Linked DNA regions of Mucilaginibacter paludis DSM 18603. The protein of the gene in region 1 binds, or shares a complex with, the protein of each later gene. Links are inferred from orthologs where the notes say so. Each region holds a gene or a part of one and is shown on either strand. Other genes may lie near its edges. The genes, in order: meaB and MUCPA_RS06130.

Region 1 (7,411 bases):
CCTGAACCATCAACTACAGTACCTGCAGGAGTGTTAGGGCATTTGTCAAATTGATCAGCAACACCGTCACCATCAGAATCTTTTTTCAAATCGTTAACAGCGCTTTCAACATTGTTCATACGACCTTTTAAAGCTTCAACTTCTTGACGTAATGTAGGATCGTTTAATTCGTCATACATCATAGCAACAGGGTTAACCCAGTCTAAGTTCGGTTTTGAGCTTGAACCTAAAGAGAATTCAAGACCACCGTATCCGTAAGAATATTTGTCTTTGTGAGTAACTTCATTGGTCAATTTTTGTCCATCAAAGCTGTCATTGTCAACAAAAGTTGCAGTATAACCGAAGTTTAAAGCAACACGATCGCTCAACCTGAATTTAACACCAACACCAACCGGGATGATCAATTCTTTTCCATAGTCATCACCACTTGGGCGTGTTGTTTTTAAGTCTCTGGTAGAGTTATTTGAAAGAGTAACTACCGGGTTATAAGCAAGGTAACCACCACCAGCAGAAACGAAGAAGTTAACAGCATTTTTACGACGTAAAAAATCTACAGTCGCAACGTTAGCAACACCGCTTAAAGTAGCAGCATATTGGATAGTTGTTTCGAAAGACTTGATACCTTGTTGAGCGCCAGAAGCTACGGTATTGTTGTTACCAGCAACCTTACCGCGCATAATGTCCGCTTGTAAGCCAAATGCGTGACCCAATTGTTTTCTAACCGAAATACCATAACCCAGTTCTAAAGTAGGGTCAGTGTAGTTATTAGTTCCGCCGATAGCAAGGAATGGCGAAAGAACACCTGCATTAACACCAATGTTCCATGTTCTGTACTGTGCTCTGCCGCCAAATACCTTGGCAGTAGTAGCCGTAGTCTTTGCAGTTGAATCCGGAGTTGTTTGTGCGTTAACAGCACCAACAGCAACTAAAGAAGCAAATGACAAAGCGACTGTTTTCTTTAATGTAGAATAATTCATAATTTTAAGATTAAACAATTTTAATTGTGATTTTTTTTTCAAATTTAGTTATTATGTTTGAAACGAATACCAAACTCCGTTCCAATTTTTAATAATTGTTAGACAAATATTTTTCAAAAAAGTTTGAAAAACATTCACATCATTCATTAAAATGAAATATTTACCTATTGGTTTTAATTTATTTACAAATAATAGAAAAAATTTCGTCTCACGACTTAAAAAAGACTCCTTAGCCATATTTAACTCAAGTGATGAATTTCCGAGAAGTGGCGATCAAGCTTTCACATTTAAACAAAATGCTGACTTTTTTTACCTGACAGGCGTCGATCAGGAGCAGTGTATACTGTTATTATATCCTGATTGTCCTAATCCGCTATACAAAGAAGTACTTTTTTTAAGACAAACTAATGAGCAAATTGCAGTTTGGGAAGGACACAAGTACACTAAAGAAGAAGCCAGAAAAACATCCGCAATCGACAACATTTACTGGATAGATGATTTTAATTCCATATTGCACTCTGTAATAAATTATGCAGAAAACATCTATCTTAATACAAACGAAAACGACCGGTACGTACACGGCGTGCAGTATAAAGACTTGCAATTTGTAAAAGAGCTCCGCGAGCGTTACCCACTGCACAACTACTTGCGGTCGGCACCAATTATGCGTGCTTTAAGGGTTGTAAAATCGGACATTGAAGTTGAACTTACCCAACAAGCCTGCAACATTACCAATGATGCATTTGTACGCGTTTTAAAATATGTAAAGCCCGGGGTTGCTGAATATGAAATAGAGGCTGAAATTATCCATGAATTTATCAGACAGCGTGCGAGTGGCCATGCATATAACCCGATAATCGCATCTGGCCCCAATGCTAACATCCTTCATTATAATGACAATAACCAGGTTTGTAAAGATGGCGATGTGATACTTTTTGATTTTGGTGCCGAGTATGCCAACTACAATGCTGATCTGAGCCGGTCGATACCAGTTAACGGGCGCTTTACCAAACGCCAGCGGGATGTTTATAACGCTGTATTACGTGTAATGAAAGAGGCCACCAAAATGATAGTTGCGGGTGCGATTTGGAATGAGTACCATGAGGAAGTAGGCAAAGTAATGACGGGCGAATTAATTGGCCTTGGCTTATTAGACAGACATGATGTTGAAAAACAAAACCCAGCGATGCCAGCCTATAAAAAATATTTCATGCATGGCACATCTCACCATTTGGGCCTGGATGTGCACGACTTCGCCAGCCGGTACGAGCCCTTCCAGGTAGGAAATATCTTAACATGCGAGCCCGGTATCTATATTCCGGCGGAAGGATTGGGAATAAGGCTTGAAAACGATATTCTGATCACCAGCGCTGGCAATCGGGACCTGATGGCTGCCATCCCTATCGAGGCCGACCATATTGAAGAAATTATGAATTCGTAAGTTCGTCAGCAAAACGATAGATATTAAATCCATCTGTCAGATAAGCTTCGCCAATAACCTGGCGAAGCTTATTTTTTTCAATACCCCTCATTTTGTTATACTGAATAAGATGATACACTTTTTCAGTAAGCAGGTGCAGTTTCTTTTCATCGTTATGCATCCCAGCCTTAGTTAAATGTTTTAGTATTTCGCCAATGCCAATGTTGTTGATGGCTACAGTTTTGAAAACAGGTACCTGAACCTGGTTATAATGAATGAGCTTTTGTAAATTGTTGGCGAAGCCATCGCCTGGATCACGATCTGCTTTGTTAACAATAAATACATCAGCTATTTCCATCAGCCCTGATTTGATATGCTGTATCTCATCGCCAGACTCGGGCACCAGTACCACCATCGTTACATCAGCCAGGCCTGCTATATCGATCTCCGACTGCCCAACGCCTACAGTTTCTATCATAATATAGTCAAAGCCGTAGGCCTTAAACACGTCGGTCATTTCCATCGCTTTCACGCTCAGTCCGCCAACCCAGCCGCGTGTGGCTACCGAACGGATAAAAACATCGGGATGATTAAAATGAGAGGTCATCCGTATCCTGTCGCCCAACAAAGATCCGTGGTTAAAAGGCGATGTGGGATCAACTGCCAAAACGGCAATTCTTTTGCCTTCGGTTAGCAGTTGGCTTATCAACGCATTTACCAAGGTACTTTTACCTGCGCCGGGCGGCCCCGTTAACCCAATTACCGGGATGCTATCATTTAGATTTAAGCTTTTTAAATACTCAAGTCCGCCCGGTAAATCATTTTCAACCAGGGTTAAATGCCTTGCGAGCGCCTTAAAATCTATTTGGTGTAAATCCGACATATCAATTTGCTATTAAAAGCAAGCTAATTTAGGGGCTTATTTATACTTAGTTTAGAAAATTTGCATAAATTAATTGTTATTTGTTGCAGGCGAAATACAAACGAGATCCGTTTGTTTACACCTTATATATATAGTATAGCTTAAAAATGAAAGTTGCAGGTTTTACATTTATCAGAAACGCGGTAAAAAACGACTATCCCGTTGTTGAAGCAATTACTTCCATATTGCCTTTATGTGATGAGTTTATTGTAGCGCTTGGCAATTGTAATGACGGTACGCGGGAATTAATCGAGGGCATTGCATCGTCTAAAATTAAAATTATACATACAACCTGGGATGAAACCAAACGCGAGGGAGGTACTGTATTTGCCGAAGAAACTGATAAAGCCTTTAAAGCTATAGCAACCGATGCCGACTGGGCCTTTTACATTCAGGGTGACGAATGCGTCCATGAAAAATATCTGCCGCTGATTCAAAAAGAAATGGAAGATAACCTGGATAACGAACAAATTGAGGGCTTGCTATTTAAATATCTTCATTTTTACGGCTCCTATGATTACTACAGCTATTCGCGCAGATGGTACAGGCGCGAGATTAGGATTGTTAGAAACAATAAGGCCGTACACTCGTACCGGGATGCACAGGGATTTAGATGGGACGGACGAAAATTGAATGTTAAATTGATTGATGCCTATATATATCACTATGGATGGGTAAAGCCACCAAAGGGTATTGTTAATAAGATGCATAATTTTAATCAATTTTATCACGGCGACCAGGCAATACCCGTTCAGGAAGAGCAAGAGATACACGATTTTGAATACGGCAACGCCGATAAACTGATCCCCTTTGCAGGCACCCATCCCGCCGTACTGCAAAAACGTATTTCGGCTTCTAACTGGAAGTTAAACCTCAACAAGGTTAAAATAAAGATGTCGGTCAGGCGCAGGCTGCTTCAGCAGATAGAAATGATAACCGGATGGCGCATCGGCGAGTATAAAAATTATAAAATAATTAAGTAGGCATTAGTGAAGGTTATCAAAAATCAGCATATCCTGATCAGCCGGGTTGACGCCATTGGCGATGTGGTACTCACTTTGCCTATGTGTGGCTATCTTAAAAGCATTTATCCCGCTGTTACCATTTCGTTTTTGGGCAAAACCTATACGGGCCCGGTAATTAACACGTGCGGTGCGGTTGATCATTTTATTAATTACGACGAACTGAAGGTATTGCCCCAAAAAAAACAGGAAGACTTTTTACGATCAAAACATATCGATATCATTATTCATGTTTATCCGCAAAAACAAATTGCATTGTTAGCAAAACGTGCTGGTATCAAAAACAGGATAGCAACCACCAACAGGGTTTACCATTGGTTTACATGCAACAAATTAGTTAAATTAAGTCGAAAAAATTCCGACTTACACGAAGCGCAGTTGAATATAGTATTGTTGAGGCCATTAGGTATCAACCATATTCCCACAATTAGTCAACTACCAAACTTTTACAATTTCAGTTCAGCAACTCCCCTGCCGGCTGGGCTGGCCACCTTACTAACTAAAGATCGCTTCAACCTCATTTTACACCCAAAATCAAACGGGAGCGGAAGGGAATGGAGCCTTGATCGGTTTGCAGAATTAATAAACCTATTACCTCCCGCTGATTTTAACATTTTCATTTCCGGCTCGGATAAAGAACAGGCTTTGCTTAAAGATTGGATTGATACCCTACCCCGTAATGTTATCGACATCACCGGAAAACTTACTCTGGAGCAATTGATCAGTTTTATTACACAGGCGGACGGGCTGGTTGCATCGGGCACAGGGCCTTTGCATATAGCGGCAGCGGCTGGCATAAATACGTTGGGCTTATTTCCTGGTGTAAGGCCTATACATGCCGGGCGATGGGGACCGATAGGCAAGCGGGCGGAATATATTGATAGCGGCAGCGACAATTTAAACGATATTGCCGCTAACACTGCCTACAATAGAGTAAAAAATTGGCAGATTTTATATAACCTATAAAAAATACCGCTTTCCGTTTGTAATATTAAGCATAGACACAGGATGACTAATAAGTGTGTTTTTATAAAAACATTATTATTTATTCAAAATAATAACTATATTTATAAAAATAACATTCTTAATATTACTATGAAAACGAAAACCTTATTATCAATTGGAATTTGCTTTTTGAGCTTATGCCTTAGTTTACCCAGTTGCAAAGTCGAACAGATCAAACCAATTCAGGTCGATCCGGTGGACGGCGGTGGTGGTGGTGGTGGCGGAACACCATCACCACCACCCTATGTTGAGCCCACTGAAATAACAAATTTACGAACCTATTTTGCAAATACGGCAGGAGTTAGCGTTAGCCAAGTTTATTATGATTCTAATAGTGACATTTTTGGACGTTCGGGCACTACGGATGTTTTAAGTCACGCAGAACTCGCTAATTATTATTATTACTACAACCTTAACAATGCCAATTAATACAAATACTTCATTATGAAACTTAAAATATTCATTTTTCTAATAGGTGTAATTTTAACTATACCATGCTATGCTATTATATCGATAAATCGTATGGAAATAGACAAAAGTAATTTATCATCCTCAGATATTGTTATTGTTCCTTCCAATGGTGTGATACATTTGCAATTTACCGTTTATTTTCAACGTGTCTTAGGCCCGGCAAACCTATCTATAAATTTTATTATTGGATCGTATAATACAAGTACCGGTCAACAACATAAGGCAGCCGGCCCTTTCTCAATTAGTGACGCTGATTTCAAAGACTCAAATACAACATTTGGGATGAAGAGTTTTGCAATTGATATTAACAACTCAGATTTGACCTACAATAATGTTGTTTTAATTTACGACCCTTTTGGCTATACAAATTTCAGTGTCAGGGCGGACAGGTTATACAATACTCCAGCCAATAGTTCCCCTCCGGTTATCTATAATCCACCATCGAATGTACATCCAACTGTAAAATTTATAAATGCCAGAAGGGATCCTGACGACTTCTTTTATTCTGCTTACGGCGTAAATCCTGCAATGATTTATGTTAGTCATACACCAATTTTAACCGCCAATCAAGCGATTTACTCAGAAAATGGAGCTTATAAACTAATCCTACAGGGCGATGGAAATCTCGTTATATATAGAACCTCAGATAATTATACAATGTGGAGCACTGATACAAACGGTAGTGGAGCTCAATATCTGTATTTTCAAGATGATGCCAATTTAGTATTAACAAAAACTACAGACTTACATAGTTCTGTTTGGTCATCAAATATTTATACAGTTTCACAACCTAACCAATCCCTTGCTACTAATTCAAAATATGTTCTACAAAATGATGGTAACTTGGTAATGCTTATTGATTATTATTATTATTATTATTATCAATTTAGTCCTCCCTCTCGACCCGGGATTGAATATTTAGTTTTAGGATCAACTGGCTCATCTAACGATCGCAGCATACATTATGGGATAATTAACTAAATGTAAACAAAGAATGCCTTAGTTAAAAAATTAAGGCATTCTTTATTTAAGCCACCTAACAATTACCTCATACACCATCTTTACCGAGATGCTCGACAGATCGTCCGAATCACTCTCAATATGTTCTGCTTTTTTCCCTAAGGGCGCCCATCTTAGTGCATTTATCGATTTACTGACAGGGAACAAGCCCAAAGCATGTATGCCCGATGCCGCAGCAATATGTAACGGCCCGGTTCCAGATGCCAGCAAACCATCGGCCTTATAAATAAAGGTCATAAACTGCGACAGCGTCATTTTCCCACTTAGGTTAATAACCTCCGGAGGCAATTTCTTCACCCAATCGTTAAGTATCTCCGCCTCTTTAGGTGAGCCAGATATGATGATATTAAACTTATCGAGTGGAAGTTGATTAATCAGTTCGGCGTATTTATCCATTTCCCATTCGCGCCCATGCCCGTTGCTCATGGTATGTACTATCAGGTTAAACTTACCAGGCAACAAATGAGCTGATAATTCGGTAGAGAGTTCTGCAGCAGGCTTATAAAAATCTTTATAATAGCTGGCCAATGTGCCTATGGTAGGGATATGGGTAAAACCCAATGGCTGTAAAAAC
Region 2 (7,332 bases), 3.4 Mb from region 1 along the record:
TAATGAGCGCATGAATTATAAATACAAATATTACCCAGGTGGTTGGATTGAAGTCTGCTTTTTGTATAGGCCCGCGAAAATGCTTGTTTTGATGAACTACAGCTTTTATAAATGTTGAATAAACAACCATCAACAAATAAGCAGTAAAGAAAAAAACAGGTACCAGGGCATTCCATTTAAATATGTTTGATTTTTTAGTTGAAACCCGGTTAAACCCCAAAGCAAAATAGGTTTGATAGTAAATCAGGACGCACGTATTGAGTACAAACAAGAAATTGGCTGTAGCTGAAGTTCTTAGATAAGCCTCATTATCAGACTGCGGCCAATCTTCAATTATGCTGCCTGCTATAAACGGTATAAAAAGCACAGGCAATTGCCAATATTTTAATTTTAGCGACATAGGCTGAAAGGTTATCCACTAATATAACGAAAAAAGCGCCTATTAAAGCGCTTCCGATATATTATAATGCAAACAAATCCGTTTACGACATCTTCAACTTCTTCTGTATATCGGCAACGTAGCCTTTAAATTTTTTATCGGTATCAATTAAATCTTCTACGGTTTGGCAGGCATAGATTACCGTAGAGTGATCGCGGCCGCCAAAGAAGTTGCCGATTGATTTTAGTGAGCTTTTAGTATGGGCCTTGGCCAGGTACATGGAGATTTGGCGGGCCTGTACAATTTCGCGTTTGCGGGTTTGTGACTTCACCATCTCGATGGGAACCTCAAAATATTCGCAAACCAGGCTTTGGATGTATTCCATCGAAATCTCTTTGGTGGAGTTTTTGATGAAGTTTTTCAGCATCGATTTTGCCAGGTTTAAATCGATTTCCTTGCGGTTTAATGTTGATTGAGCCAGTAACGATACCATGGCACCTTCAAGTTCGCGCACATTGTTATCGATATTGTGGGCTACATATTCTATTACCTCGTAAGGCAAGTCGATACCATCTTGGTATATTTTAGTTTTCAGGATAGCCATACGCGTTTCCAGATCTGGGATCTGCAGATCGGCAGAAAGGCCCCATTTAAAACGCGATAACAACCTTTCTTCCAAACCGGCCAGATCTTTTGGCGCTTTATCAGAAGTGATGATCAGTTGTTTGCCCGACTGATGCAGGTGGTTAAAAATATGGAAAAAGAAATCCTGTGTTTTTTCTTTACCGGCAAAGTTGTGTACATCATCCATAATCAGTACATCTATAGCCTGGTAAAAATTAACAAAATCGTTAATGTTATTATGCTTAAGGGCGTCAACAAACTGCTGGGTAAACTTTTCGCACGATACATAGAGCACCAATTTATCGGGCAGGGTACGCTTAATCTCGTTACCTATAGCCTGCGCCAGGTGTGTTTTACCTAAACCAACACCACCATATATCATTAAAGGGTTAAACGATGTACCACCCGGTTTAGCAGCCACCGCATAACCAGCAGAGCGGGCCAAACGGTTACAATCCCCTTCAATAAAACTTTCAAAAGTGTAGTTTTGATTTAATTGTGGATCAACCTGCAGCTTTTTAAGACCCGGAATCACAAAAGGATTCTTAATATCCTTATTAATTGATATTGGTATTGGCATGGATTGATTTTTACCTTCGGCACCGTTTCCGTTTGATGGCATATTGGTTGTATAAGGTTTGCTTGATGATGATTGCTCAACAACAATGTTATACTCCAAACGTCCGTCCTCGCCTAATTGTTTTTTTATTGTTTTACGCAATAAGCCAACGTAATGTTCTTCAAGCCACTCAAAGAAAAACAAACTTGGAACCTGTATAGTCAGAACACTACCTTCAATTCTTAAGGCTTTTATAGGCTCGAACCAGGTTTTAAAACTTTGGGCCGGTATATTGTCCTTGATGATCTGCAAGCAGCTATTCCAAACGTTAGTACAAGTTTTTTCCATTGATATTTTACTAATTTATTGATTACAAACCTCCTGTGAAAGTTTCGCAGGGCCGGCTTCGGAACATCGAATATTGAAAAAATAAGCTTATAAAAAAATTAAATTTTCATTATTCGGACGATTAATTTATAAAGCACTCTAAAATACTTTCTTAGGCTTAAAAGACGCCTTATTTGCATTTCAGAGCCTATATTACCCAAAAACGAATGCTGTTTTTTATCATTAAGCTATTAAGTGCGAGAATTAGCGAATAGGTTGAACTACGATAAATCTAAACAAAATAATTCTCAATGTCGTTTTAATAATCGCCTAAAAAAGCACCCGAATTTTAATAACATTGTTTACAGACAGTTAAATTCCCGTGAGGCACAATTTTAATATTCGCCAAACACGTTCCTCAAAGTGTCGGCAATTTCGCCCAGAGTGGCATAATTTTCCACGGCATCTAAAATGCGCGGCATCAGGTTATCGTCGCCCATTGCGGCCAGCCTTAAATTGCTCAAGGCTTCATCAACGGCTGCCTGGTTACGCCCGGCTTTCAAAACCTTTAAACGCTCCATTTGTTTTAACCTGATGGAATCATCTACCCGAAAAAGTTCAATTTCTTTTTCTTCCTGTTGGGTAAAACGATTAACTCCTACTACTACCTGCTCGCCATTTTCAATATTGCTCTGGTACTGGTAAGCAGCCTTGGCAATCTCCTGTTGAATGTAGTCTTGCTCAATGGCCTTAACCGATCCACCCATCGCATCAATCTTATCGATGTATAATTGAGCCGCGGCCTGCATCTCGTCTGTCAAACTCTCCACAAAGTATGATCCTGCCAAAGGGTCAACGGTATCGGTTACGCCGCTTTCAAAAGCGATAATCTGCTGGGTACGCAAAGCCACCTTCGCGGCGGCCTCAGTCGGTAACGATAAAGCCTCATCGTACCCGTTTGTATGTAGCGATTGTGTTCCACCCAGAACGGCCGCCATAGCTTGGTTAGTTATACGCACAATGTTGTTCAATGGTTGCTGTGCGGTTAAAGTTGAACCACCGGTTTGTGTATGAAAACGGAGCTTTTGAGCACCGGCATCTGTTGCGCCGAGCTCCTGGGTAATGTGGGCCCACATGCGGCGGGCCGCGCGGAATTTGGCTATCTCTTCAAAAAAATTATTGTGGCAGTTAAAAAAAAAAGATAGTCGCTTTGAGAACACATTAATATCCAATCCTTTTTGCAGGGCAGCCATTAAATAAGCTTTTCCGTTGGCCAATGTAAATGCCAGCTCCTGAACAGCTGTTGATCCCGCTTCGCGGATGTGATATCCGGATATGGATATCGTATTCCATTTCGGCACTTCCTTGCTGCAATACTCAAAAACATCGGTAATGAGCCGCATGGATTGCCGCGGGGGATAGATATAGGTACCCCTGGCCGCGTACTCTTTTAAAATATCATTCTGAATGGTTCCGGATATCTGTTTCAGATCTGCACCTTGTTTTTTTGCCAGCGCTATGTACATTGCCAAAAGAGTGGCAGCGGTAGCATTGATAGTCATGGAAGTGGTAATCTTTTGCAGGTCAATCCCCTCAAACAAAATCTCCATATCCTTCAACGAGTCGATGGCTACGCCCACTTTACCCACTTCGCCTTCGGCCAGGTCATGATCCGAATCATAACCTATCTGAGTAGGCAGATCAAAGGCTACCGAAAGGCCCATGGTGCCCTGGTTCAACAAATAATGATAACGCTTATTAGATTCTTCGGCAGTTGAAAAACCGGCGTATTGGCGCATCGTCCATGGCTTGCCGCGGTACATATCTTTTTGGATGCCCCGGGTAAATGGAAACTCGCCCGGTAACTCGTTTTGCGGAGATGGCGCCTGGGTATAAACCTCCTTAATTTCGATACCTGATGAGGTAGTAATCTTTTTTTCTGCCATGATTTTGATTTAAAAAAGATCTTCCAAATCCCTGCGGATCATGGCCAGCGCAATATCATAAGGATTGTCTTCCAGTTTACTTAAATGCATCAGCACGGTGCGGCTCAGGTCCATACCGGATGCCTCTTCGGGCAAGCCCTTAATGGCGTTGGTAACAATACTCATGGTATCATCCTTCACCCGGCGCATTACTCCCCATGCGCGTGGGCTTACGTAAATTTGTTGGGTTACATTATGCTGGTACTCGTTACGGATCTCGTTTACTACAATACTATGTAGCTCGCCTGCCGAATAATCTGAGCCATTTAAGCGGATCAGCATGCTCGATGGGTTCACCCGCTCGATAAATAAAACCAGGCGCTCATAAGCCTGTAAACGCAATGGTAGGGTTTGGGCGTTTAATGTCCGTTTAAATTCCAGAAGTTGAACCTTTTCCGACCGCTCAATATGAGGCTTGATGATATAGTAGGTGGCCGATACAACACCGATGCCTGCTATAAAATATTTTAAAATGTCCAACAAATAAGGATATATATTCATAATTTTCAAAATGTTAGTCAGGTGTCATAAACATTCACCCGGAAACAAAACTCCACATTTTGGCTTATATTTGCATATCAAATTAAAAATATCATGAGTACTGCTGTTGAAACCACCCTTGCACCTGTTTCTTTTACACCGGGTGCCGTAAAAGAATTGTTAAAGTTAAAAGACCAGCAAGAACTGGGCGATGATTTTGGCTTGCGCATAGGCGTTGAAGGCGGAGGCTGCTCTGGCATGAGCTATATACTTGGATTTGATCAGCAAAAAGACGGCGATCAGATTTATATGATTGATGATATTAAAGTTTACATGCATAAGGCTCATGGTTTATACCTGGTTGGTATGCAAATAGACTTTCAGGATGGTTTAAATGCACGCGGATTTACCTTCAATAATCCTAATGCCGCAAGTACCTGCGGTTGCGGAACATCATTCTCGGTATAAACAAAAGCACCCCCTCTGAATCCCCGACAAGGTAGACTTTATGTAAAAAGTTTAGCCTTTGCTGGTTGATATTACAAGTCAATTGTTAAAGTGCCGTTGATGTAATTGATTTCAAGTTGAGCCACACCGGCATTTGTATTCCAAATGCTGGTATACTATATGCAGACGTAGAGATCTGTAAACCCGAGCGTCTGCATATTCGCCCCTCCACCTATCTACATTATCCTTTCAGAAGAGATGTGCACAATCCTACATTTCTACATCTGAAAATTAATAATTAAACAATTACGTGTAACAAATTATACAGGCCCGGTGTCTTATCCTCGGATCAGCTAAAATTACGCCCATGTCTGTACAGATGAATTATAAAGAAAATATCGCGGTTGCCTTGCAGTCAATAGGCGGTAACAGGCTGCGGACATCGTTAACGTCTTTGATCATCGCGATAGGCATCATGGCATTGGTTGGTATTTTAACTGCCATAGAGGGCATTAAGCAATATACAAACGACGCGTTTTCGAGTATGGGGGCTAACTCGTTTACCATACGTAACCGGGGAGGCGGAATCAGGTTTGGCGGGGGCCGTGGAAAAACCTATCCGGCCATCAGGTATGAAGATGCCGTACACTTTAAAAAGACCTTCAGCGTACCGTCAATCATTTCCATAAACACCTATGCATCTTACGCAGCTACAGCCAAATATATTGATCTTAAAACCAATCCTAATATTTCAGTTTTAGGAGCGGATGATAATTATTTAACAACAGGCGGCTATAAGCTGGCCGCAGGCAGAAATTTCTCTCCCGCAGAACTGGAACATGGCGCCAACGTGGTTATTATTGGCGACGAGATTAAAACCAAACTTTTTAAAAACGAGGATCCAATTAATAAAACCCTTACCATTGGTGCAAACAAATTTAAGATTATCGGTTTAACAGCCTCAAAAGGGTCAAGCGCGGGCTTTGGCGGCGATAAAGTTTGCATCATCCCCGTATTTAAGGCTAAGCAAATTACCACTAACCCAAACCCGTCGTTTACCATCGGTGTGATGGTGAGCAATGCATCGGCATTGGAAGCTACAACCGGCGAGGCTACTTCCCTTTTTAGAAATATACGCAGGCTGCCCATCAGCCGCGAAGATAATTTTGAGATTACGCGGAGCGACTCTATACAGCAACAGTTATCGGGACAACTGGCGGGTATAACCGCTGCCGGGTTGGCCGTTGGCCTGATCACATTGATTGGCGCCTCTATTGGTTTGATGAATATTATGCTGGTATCGGTAACGGAACGTACACGTGAAATAGGCATCCGTAAAGCAATTGGCGCTACCCCTTCGGTTATCCGGAAACAATTTTTAATTGAATCGATTGTGATTTGCCTGATAGGCGGTATAGGCGGCATTATTTTAGGAATGGCCATTGGCAACATGATAGCGATACAAATCAGCGGTACCTTTGTGGTGCCATGGTTGTGGCTGGCCTTGGCTATTGTATTATGCTCTGGTATAGGGCTAATGTCAGGGTTTTACCCGGCCAGCAAGGCTTCTAAACTTGATCCGGTGGAGGCGCTGAGGTATGAGTAATTTTTGATTGTCAACCAAGTTTGATATATCTGCCTTAATTAATCTCAGCATTAAAACGGCATAACAACCCATAAAAAATGGATGAGCAGAATTTATTCTACCCATCCATCCTTATCCCCGTAGGGTATAAAAATCATCAAATACTTATCTTGCAGAATATTGTTCCTGGTAGTACTGCTTGTAGTGGCCCGATGTTACATCATCCAGCCACGCCTGGTTGGCTAAGTACCAGTCAACTGTTTTTTCAAGACCTTGTTCAAACGTGATGCTCGGTGTCCAGCCTAATTCGTCCTTTAGTTTTGTGGCATCAATGGCGTAGCGTAAATCGTGCCCGGCCCTGTCTGTTACAAAGGTGATCAGTTTTTCTGATTCGCCTTCTTCCCTACCCAGTTTTTTATCCAAAATACTGCATAACAAACGGATCAGATCAATATTTTTCCATTCGTTATGGCCGCCGATGTTATAGGTTTTCCCTGATTTTGCCTTGTGAAAAATCAGATCAATAGCGCGAGCATGGTCTTCCACCCAAAGCCAATCGCGAATGTTTTCGCCTTTTCCATATACCGGGATAGGTTTATTTTGCTTGATGTTATGGATGGCAAGCGGGATTAACTTTTCTGGGAAATGGAACGACCCATAATTATTGGAGCAATTTGACAGCACCACGTTCATGCCGTAGGTATCCTGGTAAGCACGCACAAAATGATCTGAACTGGCTTTTGATGCCGAATAGGGCGAATGAGGATCATACGCGGTTTCTTCGGTAAACATACCTTCGTCGCCTAATGTTCCATATACCTCATCGGTTGATACATGATAAAAACGGGTTTCATCATAACGGCCCTTCCAGTTTTCGCGTGCAGCATTCAGCAAGTTAACCGTGCCAATTACATTCGCCATCACAAATTCCAGCGGGTTGCTGATT

The links.
Region 2: the proteins of meaB (region 1) and MUCPA_RS06130 are in contact, whole or in part, in a crystal structure (PDB 8DPB), measured with the Methylorubrum extorquens proteins. The link is inferred for Mucilaginibacter paludis DSM 18603 from one-to-one orthologs. Residues at the interface, in SOR26638.1 of Methylorubrum extorquens: Arg20, Ala21, Ala24, Arg25, Thr28, Ser32, Arg33, Arg34, His37, Thr98, Gly99, Gly100, Ser101, Ile102, Leu103, Lys106, Thr107, Ala110, Ala113, Ile114, Asp115, Arg116, Ala118, Phe119, Ile120, Arg121, Pro122, Pro124; in SOR27001.1 of Methylorubrum extorquens: Glu577, Glu578, Asn579, Asp580, Gly581, Arg582, Arg583, Arg585, His596, Ala604, Ser605, Ala608, Asp609, Gly611, Phe612, Asp613, Val614, Asp615, Ile616, Gly617, Pro618, Leu619, Glu625, Arg628, Gln629, Val631, Glu632, Asn633, Asp634, Glu661.

Annotation. Positions count from the first base shown.
Region 1 is NZ_CM001403.1:4,863,615-4,871,025, reverse strand. The notes cover bases 1,343-4,258. They hold meaB (methylmalonyl Co-A mutase-associated GTPase MeaB), read right to left. Parts: upstream 3,281-4,258; coding sequence 2,405-3,280; downstream 1,343-2,404. Other genes in these bases: MUCPA_RS20555 (glycosyl transferase), read left to right, coding at 3,427-4,258; MUCPA_RS20565 (aminopeptidase P N-terminal domain-containing protein), read left to right, coding at 1,343-2,418. Outside these bases: MUCPA_RS20570 (OmpA family protein), read right to left, coding at 1-977; more of MUCPA_RS20565, read left to right, coding at 1,129-1,342; more of MUCPA_RS20555, read left to right, coding at 4,259-4,302; MUCPA_RS20550 (glycosyltransferase family 9 protein), read left to right, coding at 4,309-5,307; MUCPA_RS20545 (hypothetical protein), read left to right, coding at 5,437-5,775; MUCPA_RS20540 (hypothetical protein), read left to right, coding at 5,869-6,798; MUCPA_RS20535 (glycosyltransferase family 9 protein), read right to left, coding at 6,841-7,411. UniProt on the Escherichia coli protein: Binds and hydrolyzes GTP. Likely functions as a G-protein chaperone that assists AdoCbl cofactor delivery to the methylmalonyl-CoA mutase (MCM) ScpA and reactivation of the enzyme during catalysis.
Region 2 is NZ_CM001403.1:1,460,170-1,467,501, forward strand. The notes cover bases 1,561-4,397. They hold MUCPA_RS06130 (acyl-CoA mutase large subunit family protein), read right to left. Parts: upstream 3,836-4,397; coding sequence 2,285-3,835; downstream 1,561-2,284. Other genes in these bases: dnaA (chromosomal replication initiator protein DnaA), read right to left, coding at 1,561-1,910; MUCPA_RS06135 (DUF7935 family protein), read right to left, coding at 3,845-4,375. In the rest of the region: MUCPA_RS06120 (hypothetical protein), read right to left, coding at 1-400; more of dnaA, read right to left, coding at 483-1,560; MUCPA_RS06140 (HesB/IscA family protein), read left to right, coding at 4,469-4,822; MUCPA_RS06145 (ABC transporter permease), read left to right, coding at 5,169-6,407; rfbB (dTDP-glucose 4,6-dehydratase), read right to left, coding at 6,552-7,332. UniProt on the Escherichia coli protein: Catalyzes the interconversion of succinyl-CoA and methylmalonyl-CoA. Could be part of a pathway that converts succinate to propionate.